DNA from 4 places in the Streptomyces sp. cg35 genome. Region 3 is predicted to be linked to each of the others. Evidence: riboswitches for the same ligand, from Rfam matches in the RefSeq annotation. Region 3 holds a riboswitch; each other region holds the start of a gene.
The links. Region 3 has a riboswitch for cyclic di-AMP ahead of ACQUQD_RS10720 (M23 family metallopeptidase). Riboswitches for the same ligand answer to the same signal wherever they lie in the genome.
Positions count from the first base shown of each region.

Region 1: it holds a riboswitch for cyclic di-AMP, as region 3 does, so the genes downstream of both, ACQUQD_RS21655 (M23 family metallopeptidase) here and ACQUQD_RS10720 (M23 family metallopeptidase) in region 3, are expected to answer to the same signal.
Region 2: it holds a riboswitch for cyclic di-AMP, as region 3 does, so the genes downstream of both, ACQUQD_RS16255 (NlpC/P60 family protein) here and ACQUQD_RS10720 (M23 family metallopeptidase) in region 3, are expected to answer to the same signal.
Region 4: it holds a riboswitch for cyclic di-AMP, as region 3 does, so the genes downstream of both, ACQUQD_RS17005 (transglycosylase family protein) here and ACQUQD_RS10720 (M23 family metallopeptidase) in region 3, are expected to answer to the same signal.

Region 1 covers NZ_CP191268.1:4,759,220-4,763,423, forward strand. The annotation lists gene ACQUQD_RS21645 (MFS transporter) at 1-600, shown strand, start outside; gene ACQUQD_RS21650 (PP2C family protein-serine/threonine phosphatase) at 768-1,871, shown strand; cyclic di-AMP (ydaO/yuaA leader) riboswitch at 2,116-2,274, shown strand; gene ACQUQD_RS21655 (M23 family metallopeptidase) at 2,286-3,326, shown strand; gene ACQUQD_RS21660 (aldo/keto reductase) at 3,510-4,204, shown strand, end outside.
Region 2 covers NZ_CP191268.1:3,571,377-3,575,580, reverse strand. The annotation lists gene ACQUQD_RS16260 (tellurite resistance/C4-dicarboxylate transporter family protein) at 1-709, opposite strand, end outside; gene ACQUQD_RS16255 (NlpC/P60 family protein) at 735-1,925, opposite strand; cyclic di-AMP (ydaO/yuaA leader) riboswitch at 1,933-2,087, opposite strand; gene pcrA (DNA helicase PcrA) at 2,491-4,204, shown strand, end outside.
Region 3 covers NZ_CP191268.1:2,322,161-2,326,364, forward strand. The annotation lists gene ACQUQD_RS10705 (GNAT family N-acetyltransferase) at 1-345, opposite strand, end outside; gene ACQUQD_RS10710 (HPr family phosphocarrier protein) at 535-816, shown strand; gene ACQUQD_RS10715 (GntR family transcriptional regulator) at 1,022-1,708, opposite strand; gene ACQUQD_RS10720 (M23 family metallopeptidase) at 1,932-2,720, opposite strand; cyclic di-AMP (ydaO/yuaA leader) riboswitch at 2,733-2,897, opposite strand; gene ACQUQD_RS10725 (M16 family metallopeptidase) at 3,135-4,204, opposite strand, start outside.
Region 4 covers NZ_CP191268.1:3,749,886-3,754,089, reverse strand. The annotation lists gene ACQUQD_RS17015 (cytochrome P450 family protein) at 1-553, shown strand, start outside; gene ACQUQD_RS17010 (transglycosylase family protein) at 715-1,704, shown strand; cyclic di-AMP (ydaO/yuaA leader) riboswitch at 1,886-2,042, shown strand; gene ACQUQD_RS17005 (transglycosylase family protein) at 2,047-2,739, shown strand; gene eno (phosphopyruvate hydratase) at 3,108-4,204, shown strand, end outside.

The sequences.
Region 1 (4,204 bases), 2.4 Mb from region 3:
CGTTCCTTCTGGCTGTTCTCGCTCGCGATGACCGGGTCGTACGTGCTGTCGTTCCAGGTCTATCTGGCCCTGCCGCTCGCCGTGGAGCGGCTGCTCGGCGGGGGCCGGGCCGGGCAGGTCGCGACCGGCGCCCTGTTCGTGGTGTCGGGGCTCGTGGCGCTGGCCGGGCAGCTGCGGATCACCGACTGGTGCCGGCGCACGTGGAGCCGTGAGCAGTGCCTGGTCGCCGGGCTCGGGCTGATGGGCGCCTCGTTCCTGGTGCCCGCGGCGGGCGGCGCGGGCCTGACCGGGGTGGCCGGGCTGCTGCTGTGCGCGGCGGGGCTCGCGGCGGCGACGGCCGTGCTCTACCCCTTCGAGATGGACACGGTGGTGTCGCTGGCGCGGGGGCGCTGGGTCGCCACGCACTACGGGCTCTACAACACGGTGTGCGGGATCGGGATCACCGTGGGGAACCTCGGCACCGGGGCGCTGATCGCGCGCTCCCCGGCCGGGGTGTGGTGGGCGCTGGCCGCTGTCGGGGCGGTCGGGGCCGTGGCGCTGCACCGGCTCGGGCGGGGTGGGCGGCTGGCGGAGGTGAAGGCGGGGGCCCTCGCGCCGTAGGGGCCCCGTGAGCCGAGATCGGGTGCGGGGCTCTCGCGGCGCCGCACCCCGCGGGCTCCCGGGACGCCTCACCCGGACGGACCCGTACTGGTCGCCCCGCGCCCCCTCCCCGGGAACCCTTGGTGAGACGCCGGAAACCGGGGCGCGGACGCGGCAGGAGACAACTGGTGGGGCAGCGCGGAGGGCGGCACAGACAGGTGGCGGACGCCAGCGTCACCCACGTCTTCCTGCGGCTGCTGCCGGCGCTGCTGATCATCGGCGGCGCGGTCTACGAGTACTGCACCCCGTCCGGGTTCTCCGGGGCTCCTTTGTTCAGCGCGGCGCCTCTGGTCGCCGCCCCGTTCTTCTCGCTGTCCGGGACGATCCTGGCCGGGGTCGGCTCGATCGGCGCCATAGCCGCCGTGCACGTCAGATACACGCGGGAGTTCGGCTCCCCGATCGTCACCGAGATGGTGACCGTGGCCACCGTGTGCCTGCTGGCCTGCTTCATCAACCGGATCGTGCGCCGCAGCGACGAACAGCTGGCCTCGGCGCGGCAGATCGCCGAGGCGGCCCAGTTCGCGGTGCTGCCGGAACCGGCCGGGCGGATCGGCGGCCTGGCCATCGCGGCGCGGTACGAGGCGGCGCAGGCCGGCGCGTTCATCGGCGGCGACCTGTACGCGGTGCAGGACACACCGCACGGGGTGCGGCTCGTCGTCGGGGACGTGCGGGGCAAGGGCATGGGCGCGGTCGCCGCGGTGGCCGTCGTCATCGGCGCCTTCCGGGAGGCCGCCGAGCAGGAGGGCAGCCTGGAGGCGGTCGCCCAGCGCCTGGAGCGGGCGCTGGCCCGGGAGGGCACCCGGCGTCGCGGCATCGACGACTTCGAGGGCTTCACCACCGCCGTGCTCGCCGAGATCCCGCACGGCGGCGACCTCCTGCGCGTCCTCAACCGCGGTCACCCCGAGCCGATCGTGCTGCTCGGCGACGGCACGGTCCGGGTGGTCAGGCCCGAGGAGGCGGCGCTGCCGCTGGGCCTCGGCGAGCTCGGTGCCTGGCCGGACCGGGCCACCGAGGCGGAGTTCCCGGCCGCGGCGACGCTGCTGCTGTACACCGACGGGCTCTCCGAGGCGCGGGACACGAAGGGCGCCTTCTACGACCCCGCGGACCGGCTCTCCGGGCGCATCTTCCCCGGCCCCGAGGAACTCCTCGCGGCACTGGCCGAAGAAGTACGCCGGCACACCGGAGGCGGCACCAAGGACGACATGGCGCTGCTCGCCGTGCACCGCCCTTGATCATTGTCACGAGCGGTGATCGAGCGACCCCCCTGCGCATAACAATTGACGCACCGTCAGGAAAAGGCATGTTTCCCGTGCGTCAAAATCGTCGGTCAACTCGCCCGATTCCGCCCGGTCGTGCCCCGTTAAGTCCAGGCCAAAGACGTGAACGATCAGTGGGAACGGCTTGGAAATACTGTCGGCTGTCTATTAACGTTCGATAACGCAGCGCGGTCGTCCCAGCCGTCACAAGCGACGGCTCCGTGCGCACACGCTTAATCCCGCAAGGGAGCCGGGGAACCACCAACTTGGGGTGAATCAGGCATCGTTCCGTCGCTTTTCGGGCGTCGGGCCGTGCTCGTAGGAGACCTTCCTGCTCCGAACCCGTCAGCTAACCCGGTAGGCGAGAAGGAAGGAAAGGAGAGCGCCCCCGTGGCGTCGAACCGGCCTGCCCCCGAGTTCTCCGGATTCTCCGCCGACTCCGCCCCCGGCGAGTTCGGCGTCGAGCAGGAGACCTGGGAGGAGTGGAATCCCACCGAGGAATCCGTCCGTCCCGTCCGCGGCAGGCACCGCGTGGCCCGTCAGCGCGGCGGACTCGCGCGCAGCTCCACCGTCCTCGGTGTCGGCGTGATCGCCGCCGTCGGCGCGGGCGGCATCGCCACCGCGCAGGGCGGCAAGCCCGCCGTCCAGATCTCCATGCCCGACCTGTCGGCGGTCAAGGACTCGCTGCCCGCGGCCAAGTCGCTGCCCGGAGTGGGCGCGCTCATATCCGACGACTCCGACTCCTCGTCCGGTGCCGCCTCGGCCGCCCCGCTCACCACGGTGGGCAACGGGCAGTCGGACGCGGGCGAGGCACTGCGGGCCCGCATCATGCAGCAGGCCGAGACGCAGCAGAACGCGGCCGACACCGCGGCGCAGGCCGCGGCCGAGGAGGCCGCTGCCAAGCAGGCCGCCCAGGAGGCCGCCGAGAAGCAGGCCGCGGCCGAGAAGAAGGAAGCCGCCGAGAAGAAGAAGGCGGAGGCGGAGGCCAAGGCGAAGGCCGAGGCCGAGCGCCTCGCCAAGCTGGCCAAGAGCTACAAGCTCCCGGTCGCCTCGTACACCCTCACCGGCACCTTCGGGCAGCCCGGATCCATGTGGTCCTCCGGCTACCACACGGGCCTCGACTTCGCGGCCTCCACCGGTACGCCGATCTACGCCATCCACGGCGGCACCGTCACCGAGGCCGGCTGGGCGGGCGCGTACGGCTACCGCACGGTCCTCACCCTCGACGACGGCACCGAGCTGTGGTTCTGCCACCAGTCGTCGATGAACGTCAGCGTCGGCCAGAAGGTCAGCACCGGCGACGTCATCGGCCGCGTGGGCGCCACCGGCAATGTCACCGGTGCCCACCTCCACCTGGAGGTCCACCCCGGCGGGGACGCCACCGGCGTCGACCCGGCGGCGTGGCTGCGCGACAAGGGCCTCACTCCCTGAGCCGCGTCCCCTCCCTCTGAGCCCCGTCTCTTCTCCGAGGCGGGCCTCTCCCTGAGTCATGCCTCCCTCCGAGGCGTGTCTCCTCCGAGTTCCGGCGGTCCTGGCGGCAACCCCCCGACGTCAGGGCTGCCGGTTTCGCATGCCCATGGAATACCGTCTTCCGCAAAGGCGTTGAAGCAGGGCATGACTTCTTCCCCTGCTCTGCGCAAGCTCGGCTCCTCCGACCTCGAGGTCTTCCCGCTCTCCCTCGGGGGGAACGTGTTCGGCTGGACAGCCGACGAGGCCACCTCCTTCGCGGTCCTCGACGCCTACACCGCCGGGGGCGGCAACTTCATCGACACCGCGGACTCGTACTCGTCCTGGGCCGAGGGGAACCACGGCGGCGAGTCCGAGACGATCATCGGCAAGTGGGTCAAGGCCCGCGGCAACCGCGACGACGTCGTCATCGCCACCAAGGTCGCCCGCCACCCCGACTTCAAGGGCCTGCGCGGCGACAACATCAAGGCCGCCGCCGACGCCTCGCTGAAGCGCCTGGGCACCGATCACATCGACCTGTACTACACGCACTTCGACGACGACGAGACCATCCCGGTCGAGGAGATCATCGGCGCGCTCGACGAGCTGGTGAAGGCGGGCAAGGTGCGCAACATCGCCGCCTCGAACATCTCGCCCGCCCGCCTGCAGGAGTCCCTCGACCTCTCCGACCGCGAGGGACTGGCCCGCTACGTCGCCCTCCAGCCGCACTACAACCTGGTCTCGCGCGACACGTACGAGGGCGAGCGGCAGGACATCGCCTCCCGTGCCGGGCTCGGCGTCGTCCCGTACTGGGGGCTCGCCGCCGGCTTCCTGACCGGCAAGTACCGCCCGGGGGTCACCGT
Region 2 (4,204 bases), 1.2 Mb from region 3:
GCAGCACCCCGCACATGTCGCGCAGCACCCCGGTGACGTCGGAGTTCCAGAGGTCACCGGCCCGCCCGGCGAGCACCAGCCGGGCCGCCGCGAGCGCCGAGATCCCCAGCGCCCCGCCCGCGATCCAGTGGTCCCCGGCCCCCTCGAACACCTGCCGGCGGTCGAACCGGGCGAACGCGACGACGTACAGCACGATCCCGCACCAGAACACCACCACCGCCGCGTGGCCGAGCCAGGCCACGCCCAGCTCCGCCGACAGCGTCGCCCCGAGCACGGCCAGGCTCTGGGTCGCCACGCAGACGAGGAAGACGAGCCCCGGCATCCGCGGTTTCCAGTGGCGGACGACGGCGAGGAGCAGCACGGGCCACACGAGCGCGGCGATCACCAGCAGCGCCTCGGCGAGCGCCTGCAGGCCCGCCAGCGAGAGCCGGGTGCCGAGGACGCACGTCGCCGCGACCGCGGTCAGCGCGGGCGGCGTGTCCGCCTCGCGCTCCCAGCGGCCGCGGTCGCGGACGAGACGGAGCAGGAAATCGCAGGCCAGCACCGCCCAGAGCGCCGCGGCAAGGACCAGGAAGACACCGGACAGGACGGCGTACCCGGTCAGCCGGAACCCGACCGAGACGATGCCGGTCGCCATCACGGCGGCACCGGCGGCGGGCGGGAGCTGGGACCAGAAGGACTGCGGGATCACGTCCGGGCGGTGCTGCACCGCCCGAACGTAACCGCGGATCCGGTCAGGCGGGGCGCACCACGCTGTGGATCGACCCCGTGCCGTCGTAGTAGATGGACTCCTCGCGGACGTACGCCCCCGGCTTCGGCGCGTGGATCATCATGCCGTCGCCGAGGTAGAGGCCGACGTGGCTGATGTCGTCGTAGAAGAAGACCAGGTCACCCGGCTGGATGTCGGAGAGCGGGACGGTCGTGCCGACCTCCACCTGGTCCCAGGTGGTGCGCGGCAGCGAGATGCCCGCCGCCTTCCAGGCCGCCTGGGTCAGCCCCGAGCAGTCGTACGAGTCCGGGCCCGTGGCGCCCCACACGTACGGCTTGCCCTCCTGGGACTTGGCGAACGCCAGCGCCTTCGCCGCCTTGGCCGCGTAGGTCGACGACGAGCCGGACGAGCCGGACGAGCCGGACCCCGATCCGGACGACGTACCCGAGCCGTCCTCCTGCCGGGCCGCCTCCTCGGCCGCCTTCCGCTTCTGCTCCTCCTCGGCCTTCTGCTTCTGGGCGAGCTCGGCGGCCTTCTTGCGGGCCGCCTCTTCCTTCTTCTTCTCGATCGCCGCGAGCCGCTGCTTCTCCTCGGCCGTCAGCTCGGACAGCAGCCGGCGCGCGTCGGAGAGCTTGGACTGCACGCTCTGCTTCGAGGTCTTCAGCTCGGTCTGCGAGGAGGTGAGCTGCTGGAGGTTCTCCTGCGCCTCGGTGCGCTTCTTCGCGGTCGCGCGCTGCTGCTCCTGGTAGTCGTCGACCGCCTTCTTCTGGCTGGCGGTCATCCGGCTCATCAGGTGGTTCTGCGCGAAGTAGTCCTCGGGGTCGTCGGCGAGGAACATCGTCGCGGTGTCGCTGACCCCGCCCGAGCGGTACTGCTCGGCGGCGAACCGGCCCAGGTCCTGGCGGGCCGCGTTCATCTTCTCGGTGCGCTGCGCGATGTCGTCGAGGAGCTGGTCGACCTGCTTCTTCTTGCTGTCGGTCTGCTCCTTGGCGGAGTTGTACTTCTGCGTGGCGACCTCGGCCTGCCGGTACAGGGTGTCGACCTTCTTCTGCACCTCTTCGAGGCTCGGCCTGGCCGGCTGCGCGGGGGCGGCCTGTGCCGTCTGCGAGAGCAGGGCCACCGAGGTGAGGGCGGCGGTCGTGATCCCGACCGCGGGGGTGGTGCGAAGGCCGCCCGACATCCGGGAGCGGGTGCGCGGCTTGCGGTGCGACGCCAAGGAGGCGACTCCTTCCGTGGTCCGCCTACCGGGTTAGCTGTCGGGTTCGGGCGTACGGAAGGCTGCCCTACGGTCAACTGCCCGATGGTGCCGGGCCGTTGAGTCGATTCACCCCAAGGTCGGTTGGGTCCCCGGTTCCCTGCCTCTCGGCGTACGGAACTCAGCGGGGGCTGCCCGGTCGCCGCGTTGTTCGCGAGCGGGGGGACGGGCTGCCCGCGCAGCACCGTAGCCAACTCGTGTTGCTGCTGTGAAGGTTGATGTTCGATATGCCCGATACATTTTCGTGACCTTGGCGACTCCGCGGCCCCGCACCTGGCCGTATGCGGCCAACCCCTCATGGTCTGCGGCGATTTGTTCGCATTTCGTCCATGCGCTTGTCGGGGATGCGGGAGTGTGTGGGCTTCACTCACTATTTGTGAAGGTGTCGTCATGGAGTGTGACGAGGGGGCGTCCGGTGTCCGGGCCCGGCCGACCCGCGCGTTCCGAAGCCGCTGACCTGCTCGGACGGGCGGTGTGGTGAAGGCGGCGGCGGGGTGTCAGTGGGGCGGCCTAGACTCGTAGAGCGATGAGCAGCCTCTTTGACGACAACTTCCTGGCCAGCCTCCAGCGCGGCGCGGAGGAGCCCCCGCCGCCGCCCGAGGACGAGCACGACGGCCCCGCGCCGGAGCCGATCCCGGACGACCTGTTCGGCGGGAAGTTCGACGTGCCCCCGGCCAGGGACGCCTACTACCGCGACGGCGCCCCCCGCCCGGCCCTCGACCCGGCGGCCCTCCTCGACGGGCTGAACGAGAACCAGCGGGCGGCCGTCGTGCACGGCGGCACCCCACTGCTCATCGTCGCGGGCGCCGGCTCCGGCAAGACCCGCGTCCTCACCCACCGCATCGCCTACCTGCTGGCCGAGCGCGGCGTGCACCCCGGCCAGATCCTCGCGATCACGTTCACGAACAAGGCCGCGGGCGAGATGAAGGAGCGCGTCGAGTCCCTCGTCGGCCCGCGGGCCAACGCCATGTGGGTCTCGACCTTCCACAGCGCCTGCGTGCGCATCCTGCGCCGCGAGTCGAAGAAGCTCGGCTTCACCTCGTCGTTCTCGATCTACGACGCCGCCGACAGCAAGCGCCTGATGGCCCTGGTCTGCCGCGACCTGGACCTCGACCCGAAGAAGTTCCCGCCGAAGTCCTTCAGCGCCAAGATCTCGAACCTGAAGAACGAGCTGATCGACGAGGAGGACTTCGCCGGCCAGGCCGCCGACGGATTCGAGAAGACGCTCGCCCAGGCCTACGCGATGTACCAGTCGCGGCTGCGCGAGGCCAACGCGCTGGACTTCGACGACCTGATCATGACGACGGTGAACCTGCTGCGCGCGTTCCCCGACGTCGCCGAGCACTACCGCCGCCGCTTCCGCCACGTCCTGGTCGACGAGTACCAGGACACGAACCACGCGCAGTACGCGCTGGTGCGCGAGCTCGTCGGCCCGGCCCAGGACGCGGAGGGCAACGACGCGGACCCCGCCGAGCTCTGCGTCGTGGGTGACGCCGACCAGTCCATCTACGCGTTCCGCGGCGCCACGATCCGCAACATCCTCCAGTTCGAGGAGGACTACACGGACGCGACGACGATCCTGCTGGAGCAGAACTACCGCTCCACCCAGACGATCCTCTCCGCGGCCAACGCGGTCATCGAGCGCAACGAGTCGCGCCGCCCCAAGAACCTGTGGACCAACGCGGGCGCGGGCGCCCAGATCACCGGCTACGTCGCGGACACCGAGCACGACGAGGCCCAGTTCGTCGCCGAGGAGATCGACCGGCTCACGGACGCGGGCGACGCGAAGGCCGGCGACGTCGCCGTCTTCTACCGGACGAACGCGCAGTCCCGTGTCTTCGAAGAGATCTTCATCCGCGTCGGCCTGCCCTACAAGGTCGTCGGCGGCGTCCGCTTCTACGAGCGCAAGGAGGTCCGGGACGTCCTCGCCTACCTGCGGGTCCTGTCGAACCCCGAGGACTCCGTCCCGCTGCGCCGCATCCTGAACGTGCCCAAGCGCGGCATCGGCGACCGCGCCGAGGCCATGATCGACGCACTGTCGCAGCGCGAGAAGATCTCCTTCCCGCAGGCACTGCGCCGCGTCGACGAGGCGTACGGCATGGCGGCCCGCTCGACGAACGCCGTGAAGCGGTTCAACACCCTCATGGAGGACCTGCGGACCATCGTGGAGTCGGGCGCCGGCCCGGCCACGGTCCTGGAGGCCGTCCTGGAGCGCACCGGGTACCTCGCCGAGCTGCAGT
Region 3 (4,204 bases):
GGCGACCTCGGCCTCGTCGGCGGGCGCGGAGGCGGGTCTGCCGTTCGGGTCGATCCGGTCGTAGCGGACGGTCGCGATGAACTCGCCGCCCACCGTGGCGGCCAGGCCGACGCGGTCCACGTAGTCGTGATGGGTGAAGCGGTGGACGTCTTTGTCGGACAGACGGGGGTAGGGCGCGAAGAAGCGGTAGTACTTCGACTCGTCCGAGACCTGCTCGTAGAAGCTGGTCAGGCGCTCGGCGTCGTCGGTGGTGATGGGCCTGATCCGGGCGGTGCCGCCGTCGCGCAGCACGACGTCGGCCTCCCAGTGGGCGGGGTAGGCGTGCCGGTCCGACGGGGTCTCCATGCCGCAAGGGTAGGGCTGGCCACCGACAAGCGGGCGACAGTCGTACGGGTCGCGGCCCGCGCGCGTGGGAGGCAGGCTATGGAAGGCCGAAGGGCAGTGCTCGGAGGGGACCTGGGTCCGCGTCGAGCACGCTCCACGGTGTGTGAGAATGGTCTAGACAACCGTGAGACACCTGAAGGGCAGCATCACATGGCTGAGCGCCGCGTCAACGTCGGCTGGGCCGAGGGCCTCCACGCCCGCCCCGCCTCCATCTTCGTCCGCGCGGCCACGGCGGCCGGCGTCCCCGTGACGATCGCCAAGGCTGACGGCAACCCGGTCAACGCCGCCTCCATGCTCGCGGTGCTGGGCCTGGGCGCCCAGGGCGGCGAGGAGATCGTCCTGGCCTCCGACGCCGAGGGTGCGGACGCCGCGCTCGACCGTCTGGCGAAGCTGGTCTCCGAGGGCCTCGAGGAGCTTCCCGAGACCGTCTGATCCCATCAGTTCGGCGGAGCCGCGCGTTTCCCTTCGAGGGCGCGCGGCTCCGCCGTTTTCGCATTCGGACACCACCGCGCGAAATTCAAGCACGCCGAATAGGGCAGCAGAATTACACCGCACTGGACGTCTTTAATCAGGGCGGCAAAAGATACTGCGCGGCTCATTCGATGAATACCGCACTTCTTTGTATACGGCCCCCCTGTTAATGCTGGAGCCCCGCCGTGTTTACGGCATGTTGCGAAGTCCTCACACGGTCGCCCGCGCGGGGGACGCGCAGCCGGTGGGCCGTGACGGCGCGCTCGGTGTGCAGGGCGGTCAGGGAGCGGGCCCGCTCGGCGTCGCCGCGGGCCACCGCGTCCACGATGGCGCCGTGCTCCGCCCAGGAATCGCCCGGCTGGGCCGGGGTCTCGACGGCGTACATCCACGCGATCTTGTGCCGGAGCTGGGTGAGCAGGGTGATCAGGCCGGGGCTTCCCGAGGCCTGTGCGAGGGTCTCGTGGAACCAGCCGCCCAGGGAGCGCAGATCCTCGCTCTGGCCCCGCCTGGAGCGCTCCTGCCCCAGCCTGACCAGGCCACGCAGCACCTTGAGGTGGGCCTCGGTGCGGCGCTGCGCGGCGCGTGCGGCACCCAGCGGCTCCAGCAGCATGCGGATCTCCAGCAGGTCGGCGGCCTCCTGCTCGGTGGGTTCGGCCACGCACGCGCCCGCGTGCCTGCGCGTGACGACGAAGCCCTCGGCCTCCAGGGTGCGCAGCGCCTCGCGGACCGGGACGCGCGAGACCCCGTAGCGGCGCGCGAGCAGTTCCTCGGTGAGCCTGCTGCCGCGCTCGTAGACACCCGCGACGATGTCGTCGCGGATCGCCGTGCATACCGAGTGCGCGGGAATGCGCATGACCCGACCTCCGCCTTAATCCCCGCGAAACGCGGTCGATTGACGCCCGTGCAAGCGCGATTGACACCTGTTCGACGCGCCCGCCCAGTGACTCTATTCCACCCTCCTTGAATTTCCGACGGCAGGCCGGAATCCATGGATATTTTTTGGACAGGAACGGCGTGCACACGCGAAAGCCCCGGCTCGGCGGCCGGGGCTTTCGGGGACTGCTGCTGCGGATGCGTCAGACGTTCACGCCGTGCGAGCGGAGGTACGCGACGGGGTCCATGTCGGAGCCGTAGTCGGGGGTCGTGCGGGCCTCGAAGTGGAGGTGCGGGCCCGTGACGTTGCCGGTGGCGCCGGAGAGGCCTATCTGCTGGCCGGGGGTGACGGCCTGGCCGACGGAGACACCGATGGACGACAGGTGACCGTACTGGGTGTACGTGCCGTCGTTCATCTTGATCACGATGTTGTTGCCGTACGCGCCGCCCCAGCCGGCCTCGACGACGGTGCCGGAGCCCACGGCGTGCACGGAGGTGCCGCTCGCCGCGTGGAAGTCGATGCCGGTGTGGCTGCCGGAGGACCACAGGCCGCTGCTCGCCTTGTAGGCGGTGGAGACGTAGGAGCCGGTGATCGGTGCCACGAAGGAGTTGAGGCGCTTGCGCTCGGCCTCACGGGCGGCGCGCTCCTTGGCCTCGCGCTCCTTCTTGGCCTTCGCCTCGGCCTCGCGCTTGGCCTCCTCGGCCTTCTTCTTCGCCTCGGCCTCGGCCTTCTTCTTGGCGGCGGCTTCAGCGGCGGCCTTCTTCTGCGCGGAGGCCTGCGCGTCGATCTGGTCGGCCAGGGAGTCGCCGATGGCGATGGCCTGGGTCAGGCCGTTCTGGTCGGCGGCCGCGTTGTCGGCGGCGAGAGCGGGGGCGGCGAGGCCTCCGAGGACACCGGTCGTGGTGATCGCCGCGACACCCGCGACCTGCGCGGTGGTACGCGTGAGACGGCTGGGACGACGGTGCTTCCCGGTGGCACGGGTGAACGCCATGAAGTGGCTGGTCCTTTCCTTCCCTCTCGCCTACCGGGTTAGCTGACGGGTTCGGAGCAGGAAGGTCTCCTACGGACACCCTCCCCGTACGGGAAGAGCGTCCGATTCACCCCAGGGACTGCGATGGGTCCCCGGCTCCCCTGGCTCGCGCCGTGGGGGACTCGGCGATGACTGTCCGGTGTCGCGGGCGCGACGTAGGTCTGGCGGACAGCCGGACCGACGCTAAACGGGACATCTTTTAATCAACAAACGGATCCCGGCTTTTGTAGTGCATGCCACAGACCAGACAGGCAACCTCCGCCCCAATTCGGACATTCGTGATCCAAGGCCGGTCGTGGACGGACGTGAGCGACAGCACGAAGCCCCGGTGGTCGGCGTGACCATCGGGGCTTCGTGCGGCGTGCGGGACGGGGGTCAGCCCGTGACCACGGTCACCTCACCGATGCCGAGGGCCCTGACGGGCTCCTCGATCTGCGCGGCGTCGCCCACGAGGATCGTCACCAGCCGGTCGGCCGGGAAGGCGTTCACGACCGCCGCAGTGGCCTCCACGGTGCCCGTCTCGGCGAGTTGGCGGTACAGCCGGGCCTGGAAGTCGTCCGGCAGCTGCTGCTCGACCTGGTCGGCGAGGGTGCCCGCGACCGCCGCGGCCGTCTCGAACTTCAGCGGGGCCACACCCACCAGGTTCTGCACGGCCGTGTCGCGTTCCGCGTCCGTGAGGCCCTCGGCGGCCAGCGTGCGCAGGACCTTCCAGAGGTCGTCGAGCGCGGGTCCGGTGTTCGGAGTGTCCACGGAGCCGCTGATGGCGAGCATCGCCGCGCCCGTCCCGTCGGGCGCGGACCGCAGCACCTGGGCGAAGGACCGCACACCGTAGGTGTAGCCCTTCTCCTCGCGCAGGACGCGGTCCAGGCGCGAGGTGAGCGTGCCGCCGAGGCAGTACGTGCCGAGGATCTGCGCCGCCCACACGCGGTCGTGCTTGTCGGGCCCGATCCGGCCGATGAGCAGCTGCGTCTGCACCGCTCCCGGACGGTCCACGACGACGACCCGGCCGGTGTCGTCCGCGGTGACCGGCGGCGCCGGGCGCGGCTCGCTCGTGTCGCCGGTCCAGGCGCCGAGCGTGTCCGCGAGGAGGGCGTCGAGGTCGGTGCCCGTCAGGTCGCCCACCACGACGACGGTCCCGGTGGCGGGACGTACGTGCTTCTCGTAGAAGGCGCGCACGGCCGCCGCGTCGATGGCGGCGACGGTCTCCTCGGTGCCCTGACGCGGGCGCGACATGCGCGAGCCGGCCGGGAAGAGCTGCCTGGAGAGCTCCTTGGCGGCGCGGCGGGCCGGGTTGGCGCTCTCGTGCGGGATCTCGTCCAGGCGGTTGCGGACGAGGCGCTCGATCTCGCTGTCCGCGAAGGCGGGCGCCCGCAGGGCGTCGGCCAGCAGGGCCAGCCCCTTGGGGAGGCGGGAGACCGGCACTTCCAGGGAGACGCGGACGCCGG
Region 4 (4,204 bases), 1.4 Mb from region 3:
GGCCGCGGCGATGGCCTTCATCCTGCTCTTCGCCGGCTTCGAGACGACGGTCAACCTCATCGGGAACGGCACGTACGCCCTGCTCACCCACCCCGAGCAGCGCGCGCGGCTGCAGCGGGCGCTGGCCGAGGGCGACACCGGGCTGCTGGCGACCGGCGTCGAGGAACTGCTGCGCTTCGACGGCCCGGTCGAGCTGGCGACCTGGCGGTTCGCGACCGAACCCCTCACCATCGGCGGCCAGGACATCGCCACCGGGGACCCGGTCCTCGTCGTGCTCGCCGCCGCCGACCGCGACCCGGCGCGCTTCGCCGCACCCGACACCCTCGACCTCGCGCGCCGCGACAACCAGCACCTCGGCTACGGCCACGGCATCCACTACTGCCTCGGCGCCCCCCTCGCGCGCCTGGAGGGACAGACCGCGCTCGCCACCTTGCTGACGCGCCTTCCGGACCTGCGACTTGCCCAGGATCCGGCCGATCTGCGGTGGCGCGGCGGTCTCATCATGCGTGGACTGCGCACGCTGCCGGTGGAGTTCACGCCCCACCAGAACTGACGAGCCGTCACATCTGTGACTTTCACGTGATCTGCGCTGCATCGACTTGTGACAAGCGTTCGAGTCCCGCTACGTTCACCAGTCATCGCGACATGTGCACATCCTGCACTCCCGCATCACCCGTCGCGTGCAGCAGCATCAGCCTCGCGAAAGGGAACCGCATGCTCTCCGGGAACGGTCGTCACCGTCGCCCCCGTCAGGCACCCGCTCTCGTTGTCGCCGCCGGTGTCACCGGCAGCGCCATCGCGATCCCGCTGCTCGCCGCGACCAACGCGAGCGCCGCCTCCACCAGCACGTGGGACAAGCTCGCCGAGTGCGAGTCCGGCGGCCAGTGGAGCCTGGACGCGGGCAACGGGTACTACGGCGGACTGCAGTTCTCGCAGGAGATGTGGGAGCAGTACGGCGGTCTCGACTACGCCGCGCGCGCCGACGAGGCCAGCAGATCCCAGCAGATAGCCGTCGCCGAGAAAGCGCTCGACGACCGCGGGCCGAGCGCCTGGCCGAGCTGCTCGATCGTGGCCGGTCTCACCAAGAGCGACGACTCGGCCGATGTCGACCCGGGCGCGAGCGCCTCCCCGTCGGACGACTCCTCGGACGGCTCCTCGGACTCCGCCGACGACTCCGCCACGGATTCGGGAGACAAGAATCACGACGGGTCCGGCACATCGGACACCCCGTCAGCCGACGCGACGGGCGATACCTCCGGTAACACGTCGAGCGACGACCCGAGCGACACGGCAAGCGACAAGTCGGACAAGTCGGGGCAGTCCGCCGACGATTCCGGCACCGACCCCAGCGCCGACGCCTCCGGCTCGGCGGCCGATCAGGAGCCCTCGGACGCGGCCACCCCGTCCGCCCCGGCCTCGGACGACGCCTCCGCCGGCGGCCGTCACCGCGGCGACCGCGCCACGGACGACACCTCCGACTCCCGTACGGGAGAAGGCCGTCACGCCTCCCGCGAGGAGCGGCGCGACGAAGGGACGTACACGGTCCGCTCCGGCGACAACCTGTGGGACATCGCCGACGCCCATGACGTCGACGGCGGGTGGGATGCGCTCTACGACCTGAACAAGAAGACGGTCGGCTCCGACCCCGACCTCATCCTTCCTGGTCAGAGTCTGGATCTTGGCCTCGAATCGGGCGAAAAGTAGCGGGAGTTCAGGGCTGGTTGGGGCGCGTATGTCCACTTTTGCGCGAGTGAGACATGAGTCTCAAAGACCCTGATCGTCTTTGAAATCGGGCGGATCCACTGCTTAACGTCGTCACCGCTCGCCACTGCGGGCCCCGACGGACGTCACGCCGAATCCTGCCAACGTCCGTACGGGAACAGTCGACGCGTCAGCGCCGTAGGCAGGAGCGGGGGACCCAGGTAAGTGCCGTTCAGGGAGACCGAGACGGCTTGGGGTTAAGCCGCGCACAAGGATGCGCGGCCGGGCACTCACTGGCCCGAACCCGACAGCTCACCTCGTAGGCGTCGGTGAGGGGATCTCTCCATGCTGCTTTCCAGCAAGGGCAAGCACCGCCGCCCGTCCAAGGCCGTCCGTGTCGCCACGCTCGCCGGCGTCGCCGGTGCCGCTGTCGCCGTCCCGCTGATGGGCGCCACCTCCGCCTCCGCCGCCTCCACCTCCGAGTGGGACCAGGTCGCGCAGTGCGAGTCCGGTGGCAACTGGTCCATCAACACGGGCAACGGCTACTACGGCGGCCTCCAGTTCTCGTCCTCGACCTGGGCCGCGTACGGCGGCACCGCCTACGCCTCCTCCGCCGACCAGGCCTCCAAGGCCCAGCAGATATCGGTCGCCGAGAAGGTCCTCGCCGCGCAGGGCAAGGGTGCCTGGCCGAGCTGTGGTGTGGGCCTGTCCGGCGCCTCCACCTCGAACTCCGCCCCGGCTCCCGAGCAGCCGAAGCAGCAGCAGGCTCAGCCGCAGCAGCGCTCCGAGTCCTCCACGACCACCCGCTCCGAGCAGCGCCAGGCGCCGCAGCAGCAGGAGTCGAAGAAGACCGTCACGACCCCGACCGGCAAGAAGGTCAAGAAGGGCGACGGCGAGTACAAGGTGAAGCACGGCGACACCCTCAGCAAGATCGCCGAGGCGCACGGCACCACCTGGCAGAAGGTGTTCAAGCTCAACAAGGACATCGTCACCGACGCCGACCTGATCTACCCGGGTCAGCAGCTGCACCTGAAGTAAGCCGCACGTATAGAGGGGAGCCTCGGCATCGGCGGACGCCGAGCTCTTTCGACCCGTCCCCATGTAACGGGCCGCTCGCATCGGCGCCCCATCCCGGCATCCGGGGTGGGGCGCCTTGCTGTCCGCCGACTGCGGCACCGTCGCGGCTGCCCGCGACCCGCACCCGGCGCTCGGCCCGGACACGGCGGACGGGATTCCGTCACCCGCACGCCACCACCCCGTTTTGTTCCAGTTGGGAACATTTCGCTAACGGCGTTGTCCACGAGACGGGCGGTCGGCTGGCCGATGCCCCGGAGCCGGTTAGGCTCATGGGTGCGGGAATGCGTTACCGAGGCAGCCCGCCCAGTTGCGTCACATCCCAGAAGGAGATGCTCGTGCCGTCCATCGACGTCGTCGTAGCCCGGGAAATCCTGGACTCCCGAGGCAACCCCACGGTCGAGGTCGAGGTCGGCCTCGACGACGGCAGCACGGGTCGTGCTGCCGTTCCGTCCGGTGCCTCCACCGGTGCCTTCGAGGCCATCGAACTCCGTGACGGTGACCCCAACCGTTACCAGGGCAAGGGTGTCGAGAAGGCCGTCCTCGCCGTCATCGAGCAGATCGGCCCGGAGCTCGTCGGCTACGACGCCACCGAGCAGCGCCTGATCGACCAGGCGATGTTCGACCTGGACGCCACGGACAACAAGGGCTCCCTCGGCGCCAACGCCATCCTCGGCGTCTCGCTCGCCGTGGCCCACGCCGCCTCCGAGGCCAGCGACCTGCCGCTCTTCCGCTACCTCGGCGGTCCGAACGCGCACCTGCTGCCCGTCCCGATGATGAACATCCTGAACGGTGGGTCGCACGCCGACTCCAACGTCGACATCCAGGAGTTCATGATCGCCCCGATCGGCGCGGAGTCCTTCTCCGAGGCGCTGCGCTGGGGCACCGAGGTCTACCACACCCTCAAGAAGGTCCTGAAGGCCAAGGGCCTGTCCACCGGCCTCGGCGACGAGGGCGGCTTCGCCCCGAACCTGGAGTCGAACCGCGCCGCCCTCGACCTCATCCTCGAGGCCATCAAGGAGGCCGGCTACATCCCCGGCCAGCAGGTCGCGCTCGCGCTGGACGTCGCCGCCTCCGAGTTCTACAAGGACGGCAAGTACCAGTTCGAGGGCAAGGAGCGCTCGGCGGCCGAGATGACCGAGTACTACGAGGAGCTCGTCTCCGCGTACCCGCTCGTCTCCATCGAGGACCCGCTGTACGAGGACGACTGGGCCGGCTGGAACGTCATCACCGAGAAGCTGGGCGACAAGGTCCAGCTCGTCGGCGACGACCTCTTCGTCACCAACCCGGAGCGCCTGGCCCGCGGCATCGAGGAGAACTCGGCGAACGCCCTCCTCGTCAAGGTCAACCAGATCGGCTCGCTGACCGAGACCCTGGACGCCGTCGAGCTGGCCCAGCGCAACGGCTTCAAGTGCATGATGTCGCACCG